4 regions of the Burkholderia sp. Bp9031 genome follow, and region 1 is predicted to be linked to each of the others. Evidence: predicted binding sites of a transcription regulator. Region 1 holds the regulator's gene; each other region holds the start of a gene.

Evidence for each region. Region 1 encodes HrcA, which represses chaperone genes, less so after heat shock. Its sites were predicted from a motif close to TTAGCACTCNNNNNNNNNGAGTGCTAA; they were not measured.
Region 2: a site for HrcA is predicted at 1,479-1,505, ahead of DIE15_RS34850 (co-chaperone GroES). Genes of this name have one in related genera too.
Region 3: a site for HrcA is predicted at 1,684-1,710, ahead of DIE15_RS30770 (co-chaperone GroES). Genes of this name have one in related genera too.
Region 4: a site for HrcA is predicted at 2,580-2,606, ahead of rpoH (RNA polymerase sigma factor RpoH). Genes of this name have one in related genera too.

What each region holds. Positions count from the first base shown of each region.
Region 1 is NZ_QTPW01000017.1:77,729-81,938, reverse strand. It holds gene DIE15_RS37090 (hypothetical protein) at 1-105, shown strand, start outside; gene DIE15_RS21870 (RNA-binding S4 domain-containing protein) at 77-484, opposite strand; gene hemH (ferrochelatase) at 490-1,554, opposite strand; gene hrcA (heat-inducible transcriptional repressor HrcA) at 1,692-2,714, opposite strand; gene DIE15_RS21855 (NAD kinase) at 2,845-3,747, shown strand; gene recN (DNA repair protein RecN) at 3,767-4,210, shown strand, end outside.
Region 2 is NZ_QTPW01000051.1:11,693-15,902, reverse strand. It holds gene DIE15_RS34860 (hypothetical protein) at 82-795, shown strand; partial or broken gene DIE15_RS34855 (MFS transporter) at 841-1,392, opposite strand; gene DIE15_RS34850 (co-chaperone GroES) at 1,538-1,828, shown strand; gene groL (chaperonin GroEL) at 1,841-3,481, shown strand; gene DIE15_RS34840 (porin) at 3,592-4,210, opposite strand, start outside.
Region 3 is NZ_QTPW01000034.1:29,390-33,599, forward strand. It holds gene groL (chaperonin GroEL) at 1-1,270, opposite strand, end outside; gene DIE15_RS30770 (co-chaperone GroES) at 1,317-1,610, opposite strand; gene DIE15_RS30775 (SRPBCC family protein) at 1,985-2,494, opposite strand; gene DIE15_RS30780 (hypothetical protein) at 2,525-3,157, opposite strand; gene DIE15_RS30785 (quinol oxidase) at 3,154-3,576, opposite strand; gene DIE15_RS30790 (anti-sigma factor) at 3,605-4,210, opposite strand, start outside.
Region 4 is NZ_QTPW01000016.1:40,599-44,808, reverse strand. It holds gene DIE15_RS20970 (cytochrome ubiquinol oxidase subunit I) at 1-986, opposite strand, end outside; gene cydP (cytochrome oxidase putative small subunit CydP) at 976-1,254, opposite strand; gene rpoH (RNA polymerase sigma factor RpoH) at 1,582-2,517, opposite strand; gene DIE15_RS20955 (acyloxyacyl hydrolase) at 2,879-3,448, shown strand; gene DIE15_RS20950 (nuclear transport factor 2 family protein) at 3,494-3,877, shown strand; gene leuA (2-isopropylmalate synthase) at 4,021-4,210, opposite strand, start outside.

The sequences.
Region 1 (4,210 bases):
ACCATCTGCCTGTCCGGAGCCGTCACCGACCGCACGACCGAATACGGAAGCGCGCGGGCGACGTTCGACCAGATGTTCAGCTCCCACCAGAAAATCTGTCGATGATGCGCCGGTCGCGCTTGGTCGGCCGGCCGTGCAGTTCGGCCGCCGGCTCGCGATACGTGCGCCGCCGCTCCAGTTCGGCGAGCCGCGCGACGCGCCCCGCTTCCGTTTCCTGGTAAAGCGTCTGCGCGATGCTCGCGGGCCCGCGCACGTCGCAAATGCCCAGCACGGCAATGTGCCAGACGACACCGTCGATCGCAATCTCGACCTCGTCGCCGACGCGCACGTCCTTTGCCGGCTTGACCGCCGCGCCGCCGATCTTCACGTGGCCCTTGTCGACCGCGTCCGAGGCGAGCGAGCGCGTCTTGAAAAAGCGCGCCGCCCACAGCCATTTGTCGATGCGCAGCTTCGCGCCGGGTTCCGTCGAAATCCTGTAGTTCATCGCGTTCAACTCACCGTTTCGGGCTGCGCGGCCTTCACCGGCCAGCCCTGCAGATTCTCGGCGACGATCTCGCCCACCGCGCCGATCCACGCGGGCGCGCCGTTCAGGCACGGAATCCGGTGGAACGCCTGGCCGCCGCCCGCGATGAACTCGTCGCGCACCTCCATCCCGATCTCCTCGATCGTCTCCAGACAATCGGCCGTAAAACCGGGACAGAACACGTCCGCACGCCGCACGCCGGCCTCGCCGAGCTCGCGCAGCGTCGGTGCCGTGTACGGCTGCAGCCATTCGGCCTTGCCGAAGCGCGACTGGAACGTCACGCGGCATTCGAGCGTCGACAGCCCGAGCGCGGCCATCAGCAGCGCGCCCGTCTGCTGGCATTGGTCGTGATAGGGGTCGCCCAGGTCGAGCGTGCGTTTCGGCACGCCGTGAAAGCTCAGCACGAGTTTGTCGCCGGCCGCGAAGTCGGGCCGGCCGTGCTGCGCCCAGTATTGGCGCACCTGCTCGGCCAGCGCGTGAATGTAGGCCGGATGGTCGGCGTACTGGCGCACCGTACGCACTTCCGGCTGGTTGCGCATCCGCGCGAGCGCGGCGAACGCGGCATCGAATGCCGTCGCGGTGGTGGACGCCGAGTATTGCGGATACATCGGCATCAGCAGCACGCGCTCGACGCCGGCGCGCTTGAACTGCGCGAGCGCGTGCGCAATATTCGGACTGCCATAGCGCATTGCGTAGTCGACCATCACCTGATAGCCGTTCGAGGCGAGCAGGTGGCGCACGCCTTCGGTCTGGCGCTCGGTGTACACGCGCAGCGGCGAGCCCTCGGGCATCCAGACGGCCGCGTATTTCTTCGCGGACGCGCGGCCGCGCAGCGGCAGGATCAGCGTGCGCAGCAGCACCTGCCAGACGGCCTGCGGGATTTCGACGACGCGGGGGTCCGACAGGAATTCGGCCAGATAGCGCCGCACCGCGCGCGGCGTCGGGGCGTCCGGCGTGCCGAGATTGATCAGCAGCACGCCGATGCGATGGGCAGCCGCGACGCTCGAAGGCGGCTCAAGATCGAAACGCATGGGCAGGAACGTGCTCGGGGCACGCAGTCGGACGGCCCTCAATTATAGCGGGCCGCCTCGCTCGGGTCGGCTGACCGTTCGGCCGACTGGCGGCACACGCTGCGCCGCGGCACGATGGCGGGGCGGTGTCGGTCAGGTTACTGCTGGCTCAGCGTGAGCGACAACAGGCGCGCGGTGATGTCGACGATCGGAATCACGCGGTTGTACGCCATGCGGGTCGGGCCGATCACGCCAAGCGTGCCGACGATCTGGCCATTCACCTCGTACGGTGCGGTAACGACGCTCATTTCCTCGATCGGCACGAGCGTCGATTCACCGCCAATGAAGATCTGCACGCCCTGGGCGTGGCTCGACACGTCGAGCAGTTGCAGGAGGCCCGTCTTTTGGTCGAACACGTCAAACAGCTTGCGCAGCCGTGCCATGTCGGACGACAGGTCCGCCACTTCGAGCAGGTTGCGCTCGCCGGAAATGAGCACGGTGTCCTCGGTATCGGGCACCTCGGTGCTGGCCGTCACGGCGGCATGCATCAGCGTGGTCATGTCGCCGCGCAGCTGGTCGATCTCGTCGCGCAGGCGGCGGCGCACCTCGTCGAACGACAGCCCGGCGAAATGCGCGTTGATGTAGTTGGACGCCTCGGTGAGCTGCGACGGCGAATAGTCGCGCGGCGTCGCGAGCATCCGGTTCTGCACGTCGCCCTCGGGCGTGACGATGATCAGCAGGATGCGCTTGTCCGACAGGCGCATGAACTCGATCTGCTTGAACACGTGGCTGCGGCGCGGCGTCAGCACGACGCCCGCGAACTGCGACAGGTTCGACAGCACGCTCGCCGCGGCCGCCACGACCCGCTGCTGCGGCTCGCCGGCCTGCAGCGTGTTCTGCACCTGGCGCGCGACGGCCTCGGCGTCGATCGGCGCCTCGACCGTCAGCATCGTGTCGACGAACAGGCGATAGCCGCGCGGCGTCGGCACGCGGCCGGCCGACGTGTGCGGGCTCGACACGAGGCCGAGTTCCTCCAGGTCGGACATCACGTTGCGGATCGTTGCCGGGCTCAGCTCGAGGCCGGAGTAACGGGACAACGTGCGCGAGCCGACCGGCTGACCGTCGGCGATATACCGTTCGATCAGGGTTTTCAGGAGGGTTCGTGCGCGAGGATCTAGCATGGTAGAAAATTTTAGCGCAACCGCGCGAGCACGGCGAGTGGCCGCGGCCACAGTCGCGCGGGCTGACCGATCCGGCCCCGTGTGCGCACAGCTGGTTCTTTTCGTCAACGAGCTATGGTGTAATGCCGGCATGAAAACCGGTAATCAGTTCAATACTGTCGCGCTCGTCGGCCGGAGCAACACGCCCGGCATCGCCGAGCCGCTCGCCACGCTGGCTGGCTGCATCGCGAAGCTCGGCTTCGAGGTCGTGTTCGAAGCCGACACCGCGCGCGAGATCGGCATCGCCGGCTATGCGGCGCTCACCCCGGCGGAAATCGGGGCGCGCGCGGACGTGGCGGTCGTGCTCGGCGGCGACGGCACGATGCTCGGCATCGGCCGCCAGCTCGCGCCGTACAAGACACCGCTGATCGGGATCAACCACGGGCGGCTCGGCTTCATCACCGATATCGCGGCGGCCGACATGCAGGCGCTCGTCCCGGTGATCCTGTCGGGCAAGTTCGAGCGCGAGGAGCGCGCGCTGCTCGAGGCCCGGATCATGCGCGACGGCGAACCGATCTACCACGCGATCGCGTTCAACGACGTCGTCGTGAACCGCAGCGGCTTTTCCGGGATGGTCGAGCTGCGCGCATCGGTCGACGGCCGGTACATGTACAACCAGCGCTCGGACGGCCTGATCGTCGCCACGCCGACCGGCTCGACCGCGTACGCGCTGTCGTCGGCCGGCCCGATCCTCCATCCGCAGCTGGCGGGCATCGTGCTCGTGCCGATCGCGCCGCACGCGCTGTCGAACCGGCCGATCGTGCTGCCCGACGATTCGAAGATCGCGATCCAGATCGTCGGCGGCCGCGACGTCAACGTGAACTTCGACATGCAGTCGTTCACCGCGCTCGAACTGAACGACACGATCGAGGTGCGCCGCTCGAAGCACACCGTGCCGTTCCTGCACCCGGTCGGCTACAGCTACTACGCGACGCTGCGCAAGAAGCTGCACTGGAACGAACACGCATCGAACGAAGACGACAAGGCGTCCTGACGCACCACCGCCCGACACCATGCTCCGCCACCTCTCGATTCGCGACTTCGTCATCGTCGCCGCGCTCGATCTCGAATTCGACAGCGGCTTTACCGTCTTTTCCGGCGAAACCGGCGCCGGCAAATCGATCCTGATCGACGCCCTCGCCCTCGCGCTCGGCGAACGCGCCGACGCGAGCGTCGTGCGCGCCGGCTGCGGCCGCGCCGACATCACCGCCGAATTCACGCCGCACGACCGCGTCGCGCGCTGGCTCGACGAACACGCGTTCGACGCCGAGGACACCGTGATGCTGCGCCGCGTGATCGACGCGAACGGCCGCTCGCGCGCGTTCATCAACGGCACCAGCGCGACGCTCGCGCAGTTGCGCGGGCTCGGCGAGATGCTGGTCGACATCCACGGCCAGCACGCGCACCAGCTGCTGATGCGGCCCGACGCGCAGCGCGAGCTGTTCGACACGCACGCG
Region 2 (4,210 bases), on a different contig from region 1:
TCGAACCGCACCTCGCATGATGCGCGTCGCAAACACGGCGAGCGGAAGCATCCCGATCACCCAATGCCCTCTGGAGACCCGATGTCAAAAATCACCGACGTACTGAAAGTGCTATCGACCTGCGAACCCTACCGCCCCGCAAAAGGCCTGTCGATGGAGCGGGCACGCAAAGCGGCGCGACTTCTGCTCGCGGGAGGCGGCGTCTGCTTCGTGCTGCTCGGCGCATTGGCGCTCTGGCACAAGGCGGCCCCGGCACCGTGGCAGCAGCACGTCGCCATCGTGTTCTACGTACTGACGGTCTTGTTCAGCCTGCTCTCCCTCATCGTCGAACCCGTCGCCGGCATCGTCCAGATGTTTCGCTGGAAATCGGAAACGCTGAACACCATCACGCGCGAGGTGGAGACCGACGAGAAGCATGCACTGCTGCTGGCCGGCTACGACGACAGCACGCTCGAGTATGCGCGGCACGTCCTGCAACTCAAGGTGAAGCGCCTCGACGCGCGCGCCGTGTCGTTCTTCGGCGGCGGAACGGCCGCCTATGCGCTGCTTGCCGTGACGCTCTCGAACATCAAGGACGCCGGTGGCTTGCCGTGGTTGCAGAGTACGCTGACAAGCGGATTCGTTTCCGGAAATTTCCTGAATACCGCCATCGTATGGGGCATTGCATTGGTCTTCGGGCTGTCCGTCGGCTCGATGGCGTTGAAGGTGGTCCAGTCGCGCTACGTCTATCAGGTTGAACTCATCGAGCTCGTGCTGCTGCATCGAACGATGGCGAAGGCGGCCAAGCATGCTTGACGTAGTCGGCACGGCGGGCCGTGCGCAACCGCGCAGCTGGCGTGCTCATCCGGCACGCCGCGCGGCCAGCGGCATCGCCCGCCGCGAGGCAATCCGCAACCCGAGGACGCCGCCGACGAGCAGCGCCACGGCGACCAGCAGCAGCGCGAGATCGTACGAATGCGTCACGTCCTTGATGTGTCCCATCACCGGCGGCAGCGCCAGCCCCGCGATGTTCGCGACCGCGTTGATCAGCGCGATCGACGCGGCGGCCGTGAGGCCTGACACGTATTCGGTCGTCACGGCCCAGAACACCGGCGTCGCGGCCCAGTTGAACCCGACCGCGAACACGAGCAATGCGTATGCAACGGGCAGCGCGGGCGTATAGATCGCACCGGTCAGCAACGCGCCGGCCAGCAGCATCGGCACGCCGAGATGCAGCGCGCGTTCGCCGCCGAGGTCCGAATGCCGGCCATTCAGATACATCGCGATGCACGCGATCAGGAACGGCAGTGCGGACAGGCTGCCGACCGCGAAGCTCGATTGCCCCGACAGGCTCTTCACCAGCAGCGGCAGAAACAGCGTGAGGCCTATCGTGCCGAAGGCCTGCAACAGCCCCGCCTCGTTCCCCATCCATAGCGCATCCACGCAAATGCTTTTCCGAATCCGTTATTGGATCGCGTCGCCGCGCGTTTTTATACTCGTCAGCACTCTCTGATGAAGCGTGCCAGCCAATTTCGACGCAACAGAACAGGACGGAAAGATGAGCCTACGCCCCTTGCACGACCGGGTCATCGTGAAGCGACTCGACCAGGAAACCACCACCGCCTCGGGCATCGTGATCCCCGACAGCGCCGCTGAAAAACCCGACCAGGGCGAAGTGATCGCCGTCGGCCCCGGCCGCAAGGACGCGGACGGCCAGCGCATCGTGCCCGACCTGCGGGTCGGCGAACGCGTGTTGTTCGGCAAGTATGCAGGCCAGGCCGTCAAGGTGGACGGCAACGAATTCCTCGTGCTGCGTGAGGAAGACATCGTCGCGGTCGTCAATCAATAACGGAGTGCAATCATGGCAGCGAAGGAAATCATTTTCAGCGACGTCGCGCGTGCGAAGCTGACCGAAGGCGTCAACATTCTCGCGAACGCGGTGAAGGTCACGCTCGGGCCGAAGGGCCGCAACGTCGTGCTCGAACGCAGCTTCGGCGCGCCCGTCGTCACGAAGGACGGCGTGTCGGTCGCGAAGGAAATCGAACTCGCGGACAAGCTGCAGAACGTCGGCGCGCAGCTCGTGAAGGAAGTCGCATCGCGCACCAGCGATGCCGCCGGCGACGGCACGACGACAGCCACCGTGCTCGCTCAGGCGATCGTGCGCGAAGGCCAGAAATACGTCGCGGCCGGGCTCAATCCGCTCGACCTGAAGCGCGGGATCGACAAGGCCGTCGCGTCGGCCGTCGACGCGCTGAAGAAGATCAGCAAGCCGACCACCACCAGCAAGGAAATCGCACAGGTCGCGACGATCTCGGCGAACGGCGAAGAGTCGATCGGCCAGCGCATCGCCGAGGCGATCGACCGCGTCGGCAAGGAAGGCGTAATCACCGTCGAGGACGGTAAGTCGCTCGCCGACGAGCTCGACGTCGTCGAAGGGCTGCAGTTCGATCGCGGCTACCTGTCGCCGTATTTCATCAACAACGCGGACAAGCAGATCGCCGAGATTGAGAACCCGTACATCCTGCTGCACGACAAGAAGATCTCGAACATCCGCGACCTGCTGCCGGTGCTCGAACAGGTCGCGAAGTCGGGCCGGCCGCTCCTGATCATCGCGGAGGACGTCGAAGGCGAAGCACTTGCGACGCTGGTCGTGAACAACATTCGCGGCATCCTGAAGACGGTCGCGGTGAAGGCGCCGGGCTTCGGCGATCGCCGCAAGGCGCTGCTCGAGGACATCGCGATCCTGACCGGCGGGCAGGTCGTCGCCGAGGAAACAGGCCTCACGCTCGAGAAGGCAACGCTCGCCGAACTCGGCCAGGCGAAGCGCATCGAGGTCGGCAAGGAAAACACGACTGTGATCGACGGCGCGGGCGACGCGAAGAACATCGAGGCGCGCGTGAAGCAGATCCGCGTGCAGATCGAAGAAGCCACCTCCGACTACGATCGCGAAAAGCTGCAGGAGCGCGTGGCCAAGCTTGCGGGCGGCGTCGCGGTGATCAAGGTCGGCGGCGCGACCGAAATCGAAGTGAAGGAGAAGAAGGACCGCGTCGACGACGCGCTGCACGCGACGCGCGCGGCTGTCGAGGAAGGCATCGTGCCTGGCGGCGGCGTCGCGTTGATCCGCGTGCGGCAGGCGATCCGCGAACTGAAGGGCGCAAACGCCGACCAGGACGCGGGCATCAAGATCGTGCTGCGCGCACTAGAGGAACCGCTGCGCCAGATCGTCACCAATGCGGGCGAGGAAGCGAGCGTGGTCGTCGCGAAGGTCGCGGAAGGCGTGGGCAACTTCGGCTACAACGCGCAGACCGGTGAATACGGCGACCTCGTCGAATCGGGCGTGCTCGATCCGACCAAGGTCACGCGCACCGCGCTGCAGAACGCGGCGTCGGTCGCGGGGCTATTGCTGACGACCGATGCGACCGTGTTCGAAGCGCCGAAGGATGCGGCGCCAGCCACGGTGCAGGGCGGCCCGGGTGCAGGCGGGCCAGGGTTCGATTTCTGACGCCAGTCAATGTGGCCCGCCCGAGCCGGGCGACCGCATGCTGTACCCACGACGCGTGGCGGCACCAGTCGCCACGCGTTTTTTGTTCGCGACCGCCGCGCGCGCCGCCATCAGAACATCTGGCGCAGGCCGATCGCGGCCCCGACGTTGTTGGTCCGGCCGATCTGGTCGACCTTGCCCGTGAGCGGGTTGGTGGCACCCGGATAGTCGGCGGCGAACGCCCCGTTGCCGCGTGCGAAATCCACCGTGCCATATACCTCGGTATGCTTCGACAGCGCGTATTCGGCCAGTACGGTCGCCGAGTAGTTGATCCCGGAGCCGAGCGTGCCATCGAGCCGCTGCGCGTTGCGCGCGTGGCCGTAATAGCCGGCCACCGTGATCAGCAACGGCGTGGTGGCCTGCCAGTTCGCACCGACGTAGAACGTATCGTCGATGCGATTCGGGCTGCCGCCGACCAGCGTCGGCGCGCCGGCCTGCTGCATGTTGAAATCCGTCGTGCCCGTCTTGTCCTGGCCGTGCAGCCAGCCGGCGAGCAGGCGGACGGACGGCGTGACCCGATATGCCCCGCTTACATGCAGGAAGCTCACCTTCGCGCCGTTGACCGCACTGCCGTTCACGGACGACACCGAGGTCTGCTGGAAGCCTGCGTTGATCGATGCGGGCCCTCGCGCGTAGGTCAGCTCCACGCCGTACGTACTGTCGAGGCCCATCGCACCGGCATGATTGCCG
Region 3 (4,210 bases), on a different contig from region 1:
TGCGAGCGCGGATCAGCGCAACGCCGCCACCTGCCACGATGCCTTCTTCCACAGCTGCGCGCGTTGCGTGCAGTGCGTCTTCGACACGTGCCTTCTTTTCCTTCATTTCGACTTCGGTCGCAGCACCAACCTTGATCACTGCCACGCCGCCGGCCAGCTTGGCCACGCGCTCTTGCAGCTTTTCACGGTCGTAGTCCGACGTCGCTTCTTCGATTTGCGTGCGAACTTGCTTGACGCGCGCTTCGATGTTCACGGCTTCGCCTGCGCCGTCGATGATCGTCGTGTTTTCCTTGCCCACTTCGATACGCTTCGCCTGGCCCAGTTCTGCCAGCGTTGCCTTCTCGAGCGTCAGGCCGGTTTCTTCCGCGACGACTTGACCGCCGGTCAGGATCGCGATGTCTTCCAGCATCGCCTTGCGACGATCGCCGAAGCCCGGCGCCTTGACCGCAACGGTCTTCAGGATGCCGCGGATGTTGTTGACGACCAGCGTTGCGAGCGCTTCGCCTTCGACGTCTTCAGCGATGATCAGCAGCGGACGGCCAGCCTTCGCGACTTGCTCGAGCACCGGCAGCAGATCACGGATGTTCGACACCTTCTTGTCGTGCAGCAGCACGAACGGGTTGTCGAGGACGGCGACTTGCTTGTCCGGGTTGTTGATGAAGTACGGCGACAGGTAGCCGCGGTCGAACTGCATGCCTTCGACGACGTCGAGTTCGTCGGCGAGCGACTTGCCGTCTTCGACGGTGATCACGCCTTCCTTGCCGACCTTGTCCATCGCTTCAGCGATGCGATCGCCGATCGACGTGTCGCTGTTCGCCGAGATCGAGCCGACCTGTGCGATTTCCTTGTTCGTCGTGCACGGCTTGCTGATCTTCTTCAGCTCTTCGACAGCCGCTGCGACTGCCTTGTCGATGCCGCGCTTCAGGTCCATCGGGTTCATGCCCGATGCGACGTACTTCATGCCTTCGCGGACGATCGATTGCGCGAGGACGGTTGCCGTCGTCGTGCCGTCGCCGGCGTTGTCGCTGGTCTTGGAAGCCACTTCCTTGACCATTTGCGCGCCCATGTTCTGGAGCTTGTCCTTCAGTTCGATTTCCTTCGCGACCGACACACCGTCCTTGGTGACCGTCGGGCCGCCGAAGCTGCGCTCGAGCACGACGTTACGGCCCTTCGGACCCAGCGTGACCTTGACTGCGTTGGCGAGAATGTTCACGCCTTCGACCATCTTCGAACGGGCGGAATCGCCGAATACGACGTCTTTAGCTGCCATCTTCTAACTCCTTGAATTCTTGGGAATATGTACCGTCAGTGGACGCTTACTTCGCGTTGACCACGGCCATGATGTCTTCTTCGCGCATGACCAGCAGTTCCTGGCCGTCGACCTTCACGGTCTGACCAGCGTACTTGCCGAACAGCACGCGATCGCCGACCTTCACGTCGAGCGCGATCGGCGCGCCCTTGTCGTCACGCTTGCCCGGGCCGACCGCGAGGATCTCGCCTTGATCCGGCTTTTCAGCTGCAGCTTCGGGGATCACGATGCCCGAGGCGGTCTTGGTTTCTTGATCCAGGCGCTTGACGATCACGCGATCGTGCAAAGGACGAAGGTTCATATTCACTCCTCTCTTGAATGAGATTGAAGAACGCTTAGGGAATCTGCCCGGCGGATCGCCCGGCAGAGAATTGTTAGCACTCTCGTGCAGCGAGTGCTAATTATATGGACGGGTTTTGACAAATTCAAGAAGGGGAGCCGGAGGTTTTTTCGCCCGGGGCGAGACGGCGAAAAAACGGGGGCAAAACTGAAAAAATCCTTTTGAAACAATCAAGTAGACATCAATCCCGCGCTCCGGAAGCGAGCACGATGCGGGATATCCCTGCCATCGCACCGATTTGACACGGGGTAAGCACTGAGTTCCCGCGGTCGTCCGGCATCGCATGAAAAAAACTGCCCGGGCGCCGACGGGGCCACATTTCCGGCACCGGACCGTCACGTGTCGGGACAGCCCGCGACCGGCTGGAACGTCCGGCCGTCGGTCTCGACCGTCGCGCCGAGCAGCCGCGCGAGCCCTTTCGCGCCTTCGCGCATCACGACGTCGTGGTTCCAGATGAACAGCGGGCGCGCAACCGGCTCCAGCCAGTTCATCCAGCGCTCGCGCGTACGGATGTGCCAGTCGTAGCGCACGACGGTACGCGTGCCGTCGCCCGCGAACGACCAGCGGCCATCGCCTTCGATCGCGCCGCTCGCGCGGCCTTCGAGCACATGCGGCCGCTCGACGCGCAGCACGCGCATGTCGAAGGTCAGCTGGTACGGCAACGCACCTTTCCACGTGTATCGCTGCAGCGCGCCGACGCCGCGCACGTCGCCGCACTCGATCTCGACGGTCCGTACCGCGCCCTTCCACCAGTCGGGCCAGCGGTCGACCTGGTAGATTGCATCCCAGACCGCCGCGAGCGGCGCGTCCACGCGCCACGTCGTCGAAAACCGGTATTCCGCCATGCAGCCTCCGGCACGTGTCGGGATCAGGGATCAGGGCGCGAAAAAGCGAGCGGGAAACGCGACGTCGATCTCGACGTCGTCGAGTGTCACCGTTTCGAGCGGGTCGCCGTCGCCGTCTGCGAAGCTGACGACCTTCAGCGGAAAGCCGTCCTCGGTGTCCAGCCACAGCCGGTAGCGATGCACGCCGCCGACCACGTGCGCGGGCGCGCCCGTCACCGACACGCGCAGCGTGGCCCGGCCGCCGACAGTTTCCTCGCCTTCCGTCACCGTCGCACCGCCCTGCTGCAGCGCATGCACGTTGCGCAGCAGCGCGCCGACGTCCGACCGGTCGACGCGATGGCCGCTGCGGTCGCGCACGAGCGGATTGGACGGCGACAGCGTCAGCGCGGGCGGCGCATGCTCGCCGAACGGACGCAGCCGGACCTTGCCGTCGCCGGGATCGTACGCGAGCACCGCGCCGTGATGGGGCGACACGAAGTCCATCCGGACGAAACCCGGTTTCAGGTACGCATAATGGAATTCGGCGTGCTCGCCGCTGCGCGCCGACGAGCGGATCGTCGCGCGGTACGAGCGGACCTGATCGAAATGCGCCTGCGCGACGCTCACGGGGTCGGCTGTCATGCTCACTCCTATCAGGCTCGCGGCCAGCCATGCTGCGATCATGGCGCCGCCTCGACGTCGAGCACGCCTTCCATGCCGCGCTCGCGATGGCTGCGCAGGAACAGCAGCCGATGCGTGCAATAGTAGGCGAAGCGACCAGGCTCCGTCGGCGTGAAGCGCAAGATGCGCGGCGTCGTGCCCAGTTCGGTGTGCACCGCGATGCCGGCCTGCGGCGCAGCGATCTCGAAACTGTGCGGCACGACACCCGGTTCGGCCGATACCGTCAGTTCGACCGGCACATGCGCGCGGACGATCACGTGGTTCGGACGAAAGAAATAGCTGCCGCCGACGATCGTCACCCGCTGCACGCCATCGGCATCGACCGGCACGCGCACCGGGGCGTCGCCGTCCGCCCGTGCAAGCCCGGCGCCCGCCGCGAGCACCGCCACTATCGTCGCCACCATCGCCGTCTTCGCGTTCATCCTCTGCTCCCTGCCGATGCCGCGTGCGTCACCCCTTCCATGCGTCGGTCGGCCCGCCGAGTGCGCCGCACGCGTCGATCGCGAGCTCGCGCAGGCGCCGTTCGTCGCCTCGGCCGGACAGCGCATAACCCATGCCGCGATCCGACCAGAAGTACGTGTAGCGGCCGTCGGCCGACATCGCCTGCGGTGTGAGGCGCCGCGCGTCGTAGGCCGTCATGTACAGCGTCACGCGCGCGCCGTCCGCACGCTGGTACATCAGCTGTGCGGCCGGCCCCGCGTCGCCCGGCAGCAGCCGGCCGCCCAGCAGCGCATAGCCGTATTCGTCGAGCGACGGTGCGCGCACGGGCCGGCCGAGACGCGCGGACAGCCACCCGGCCAGGCGCGCCGGGTCGCGGGCGTCGATTTCGACCGGGTGTTCACGATCGGCCGCGTACACCGCATACGCGACATCCGCGCGCGCGGCGAACGCCGGTTCGACGCCGAATGCCGTCCAGCCCGCGTGCAGCGCGATGCCGAGCACCAGCCCGGCCGCCAGCCCCGCGAACGCGTACGCGACCATGCGCCGGCGCGACGCGCGCCGCTGCACGAACAATGCCGGTGCGGCGGCCGGCAGCGGGAACAGCGCGCGCAACGC
Region 4 (4,210 bases), on a different contig from region 1:
GCGCCGTACGCGACCATCCCGCTCTGGATGTGCTCCTCGCTGTGCTTCGCGAGCTCGCGCAGGCCGATCACCGGTTCGTCGATCGAGCGCGTCGCGATCAGGCCGAGCGCGTACGGGATCCTGATCGCGTAGTCGGTGCGCTGCGCTTCCTGGTTCGGGATGCCGATCAGCGTGAACGATGCGGGCGCCGGTTGCGTTTCCCATTCCGACTCGATCGCGGCGAGCTTCATCTTCTGCACTTCGCCCGTCGTATAGCCCGATTCGTCGCCGAGCACGATCACGCAGAGCGTCGCCGCGAGGCCGAATCCGGCTGCGACCGCGAACGAGCGCAGCGCGAAGTCGACGTCGCGCTTCTTCAGCAGGTACCACGACGACACGCCGAGCACGAACATCGCCGCCGACACGTAGCCGGCCGACACGGTGTGCACGAACTTCACCTGCGCGACCGGGTTGAACAGCACGTCGAACAGGCTCGTCATCTCCATGCGCATCGTCTGGTAATTGAACTCGGCGCCGACCGGGTTGTTCATCCAGCCGTTCGCGACGAGGATCCACAGCGCGGACAGGTTCGAGCCGAGCGCGACGAGGAACGTGACCATCAGGTGCTTGACCTTCGACAGGCGGTTCCAGCCGAAGAAGAACAGGCCGACGAACGTCGATTCGAGGAAGAACGCCATCAGGCCTTCGACCGCGAGCGGCACGCCGAAGATGTCGCCGACGTAGTGCGAGTAGTACGACCAGTTCGTACCGAACTGGAATTCGAGCGTGATGCCGGTCGTCACGCCCATCGCGAAGTTGATCCCGAACAGCTTGCCCCAGAACTGGGTCATGTCCTTGTAGACCTGCTTGCCGGTCATCACGTAGACGGCTTCCATGATGACGAGCAGCCAGGACAGGCCGAGCGTCAGCGGCACGAACAGGAAGTGGTAGAGCGCCGTGATGCCGAACTGCAGACGCGACAGATCGACGACTTCGCTACTTATCATGGTGGTCTCCCTCGGTAGATGCAGGCACCGGCACCGAGAGCAGCTTCTCGGCGACGGCGGCAGGCGGCAGCGACATGTGCTCAGCCTGCGGATGATTGAAGAATGCGTATTTGAGCGACATCAAGAGAACCAGCTTGACGATCAGTACCAGCGTGATGTCGCGGGCGAGGGTTGGCCCGCGTGCCCACGCGCCGATGCGCGCGCGCCAGCCGGGCGTGCCGGCGGCCTGCGGGGGAGGCGGCGCAGGCTCTTTATTGATCGAGATCAAGGCGATTATCCTGAATCGATTTACATGGTTTTGGGGCGACTTTACGTCGGATTTATGACGGCACTTAAGCTGTTTTAATCCTTTTAAGCCGACATGCCAATTTTAAAATGCCGGCATTCCGATGCCGAGTGCTGCGCTGCGGCAGACCGTCGCGAACCGAGGGTTGAAACTTGAGGTAGATCAAGGTTATGCGGAAGGGGCCCGAAACCGCCCGATATCCGATCAATAAGGTCGATTAATACGAAAAAAACGGGAGAAAGGATGGGCGAAAAAAAACCGCTGCCAGTAGGCAGCGGTTTTGGATGAAGCGCTCTGAATTGCCGGGATTTATGCGTATTCGGCCAGCGCAGTGCGCATCTTCTTCATGGCGCTCGCTTCGATCTGGCGGATGCGTTCCGCCGACACGCCGAATTCGGCCGCGAGATCGTGCAGCGTCGAGCCGCCCGAGCCGTCGTCGTCGACGTTCAGCCAGCGCGCCTCGATGATCCGGCGGCTGCGCGCGTCGAGCGCCTCGAGCGCCTGCGCGATGCCGTCCGTCTGCAGCATGTCGCGCTGACGCGCGGCGAGCACGGCGGTCGGCTCGTTGTGCGAGTCGGCCAGGTAGGCGATCGGTGCGTACGACTCCTCGCCGTCTTCCACTTGCCCTTCGAGCGCGATGTCGCCGCCCGACAGGCGCGTTTCCATTTCGGTCACGTCTTCGCGCTTGACGTTGAGCTCCTGCGCGAGGCCGTCGATTTCCTCGGGCGTCATCGCCTGCATGCTCTTCTTGTGGCTGCGCAGGTTGAAGAACAGCTTGCGCTGCGCCTTCGTCGTCGCGACCTTCACCATCCGCCAGTTGCGCAGGATGTACTCGTGGATCTCGGCCTTGATCCAGTGGATCGCGTACGACACCAGGCGCACGTTCTGCGCCGGGTCGAAACGCTTCACCGCCTTCATCAGGCCGATGTTGCCTTCCTGGATCAGGTCGCCGTGCGGCAGGCCGTAGCCGAGATAGTTGCGCGCGATCGACACGACGAGCCGCAGGTGCGACAGCACGAGGCGGCGTGCCGAGTCGAGGTTGTTGTCTTCGCGGAATTCGGTCGCGTACTGGCGTTCCTCTTCGGCGCTCAACAGCGGGATCCGGTTGACGGCCTGGATGTACGCATCGATGTTGCCAAGCTGGCCCGGCAACATCGATTGAGTTGCGAGCGCCAGCGAGCCTGCCGATTCGGCCTTGGCCGGCGTCGGGCTCAGGGTGTTCGGAAGGGTCAGGGCGTGGCTCACTAAAAAACTCCTTTGGAATCAGGGACAAACCCTTGGTCTCGGATGAGATTCCGGGGGTCATCTTAGCACTCCCACAATCCGAGTGCTAATTCCTTAGAGGGCACGTGGGCATCCAAGTTCCCGGTTTTCTATCGAACTACTCGAGTCGATAGTCTAATTTGCGACCGGGTTGGTCGGAGGAAGTTCCGTAAGCCGTTGTTTCTGATGGTAATCAGTAGACGATTTCGATTTTTGTAGTTTTGGAAGCAAACAATTTCGCTTCGTGATGCCGATCCGAAAAGTCCTTTACCATACCATTCAGTTCGCTCGGGCCCAGCCGTTGCGGCTGGGCTCCATTCAACCCACAAAGTTGGAGTGTCAGATGAACAATAAGAAGAATCGCCGGACCCGTAGCCGGCTTGCGCTGCATGCGTTGCTCGCGGCGTCGCTGCTGGGCGGATCGGGGGCCGCGTTCGCGGACCGGTGGGGGATCCAGGCGGGCGGCGGGTTTTCCGACCGCCACGGGATCGACAAGGGTGATCTCGGCGTGGTGTGGGATCCGGGCTGGAACTGGTGGGAAATCGGCGGCTGGCACTTCGCGTTCGTGGTGGAGGGGCACGTCGGCTACTGGCACACGGGCGGCAACGTCCATAGCAGCATCGGCGAATTCGGGGTGACGCCAATGTTCCGCTTCATCAAGAGCGCGGGGCAGGTTCGCCCGTTCATTGAGGCCGGCGGCGGCGTCCGGCTTCTGACGCACCCGACGATCTCGGACAATTTCTCGCTGTCGACCGCATTCCAGTTCGCGCCGACTGCGGGTGTCGGCGTGCAGTTCGGCCAACGGCAACAGTATCAGGTCGGCTACCGTTTTGAACATGTGTCTAACGCGGGTATCAAAGAGCCGAATCCTGGTATAAATTTCCACCAGTTCTACGTGCAATACAACTTCTGATCCGCACGCCCGCGCACGGCGGGCGCGTTGCCGAGGAGTCAGGCGATGGCGAAGGTGGTCGATGCGATTCGCGCACTCGAGCGCGATCGGTTCCGGGCGATGGTCGACGGGGACGGCGAGGCGCTCGATGCGCAATTGTCGGACAAGGTGTTCTTCGTGCACACCAACGGCAAACGCGAAACCAAGCAGCAGTTCATTGACGCGATCGTTGCCGGCCGCCGCCGCTATCGTCAGATCGAAATCCAGTCGCAGGACCTGCTGCCCGTCGGCGACGCAACCTGCGTCGTCACCGGGCGCGCGCTGATCGAGATGGAGACCAACAACGGCGGGCTGGTGTTTCCGATCGCCTATACCGCCGTCCATACCCACGAGCAGGGCCATTGGCGCCTGCTGGCGTGGCAGGCGACGCGGTGCGCGACCGAGACATGAGCGCGCGTGGCGCTCGTTTTCATGTCCCGACCGAAGCGGCCTTCTGGGCCGCTTTTCATTGGCCCGTGCGGCGCGGATCGCGCGGCGCACGGGCGGTCACGCACCGCTCGCTGACGTTCAAACCCTGAAGCGAAACCTGCCGGTCAGGCCGCCGCACGGCGGTCGGCGCAATGCCAGGCCGAGCGGTTGACCGCGCTCACGACCGCATCGAGCGCGGCGCTCGCCGCATCGGCATGCACGCCGACACCGTGCCGCGGCGGCGCATCGCCGACCCGGCAGCCGACCGATACTGCGATCCGGCCGTCCGCCGTGCGCGCGTGTTCGCACGAGGCG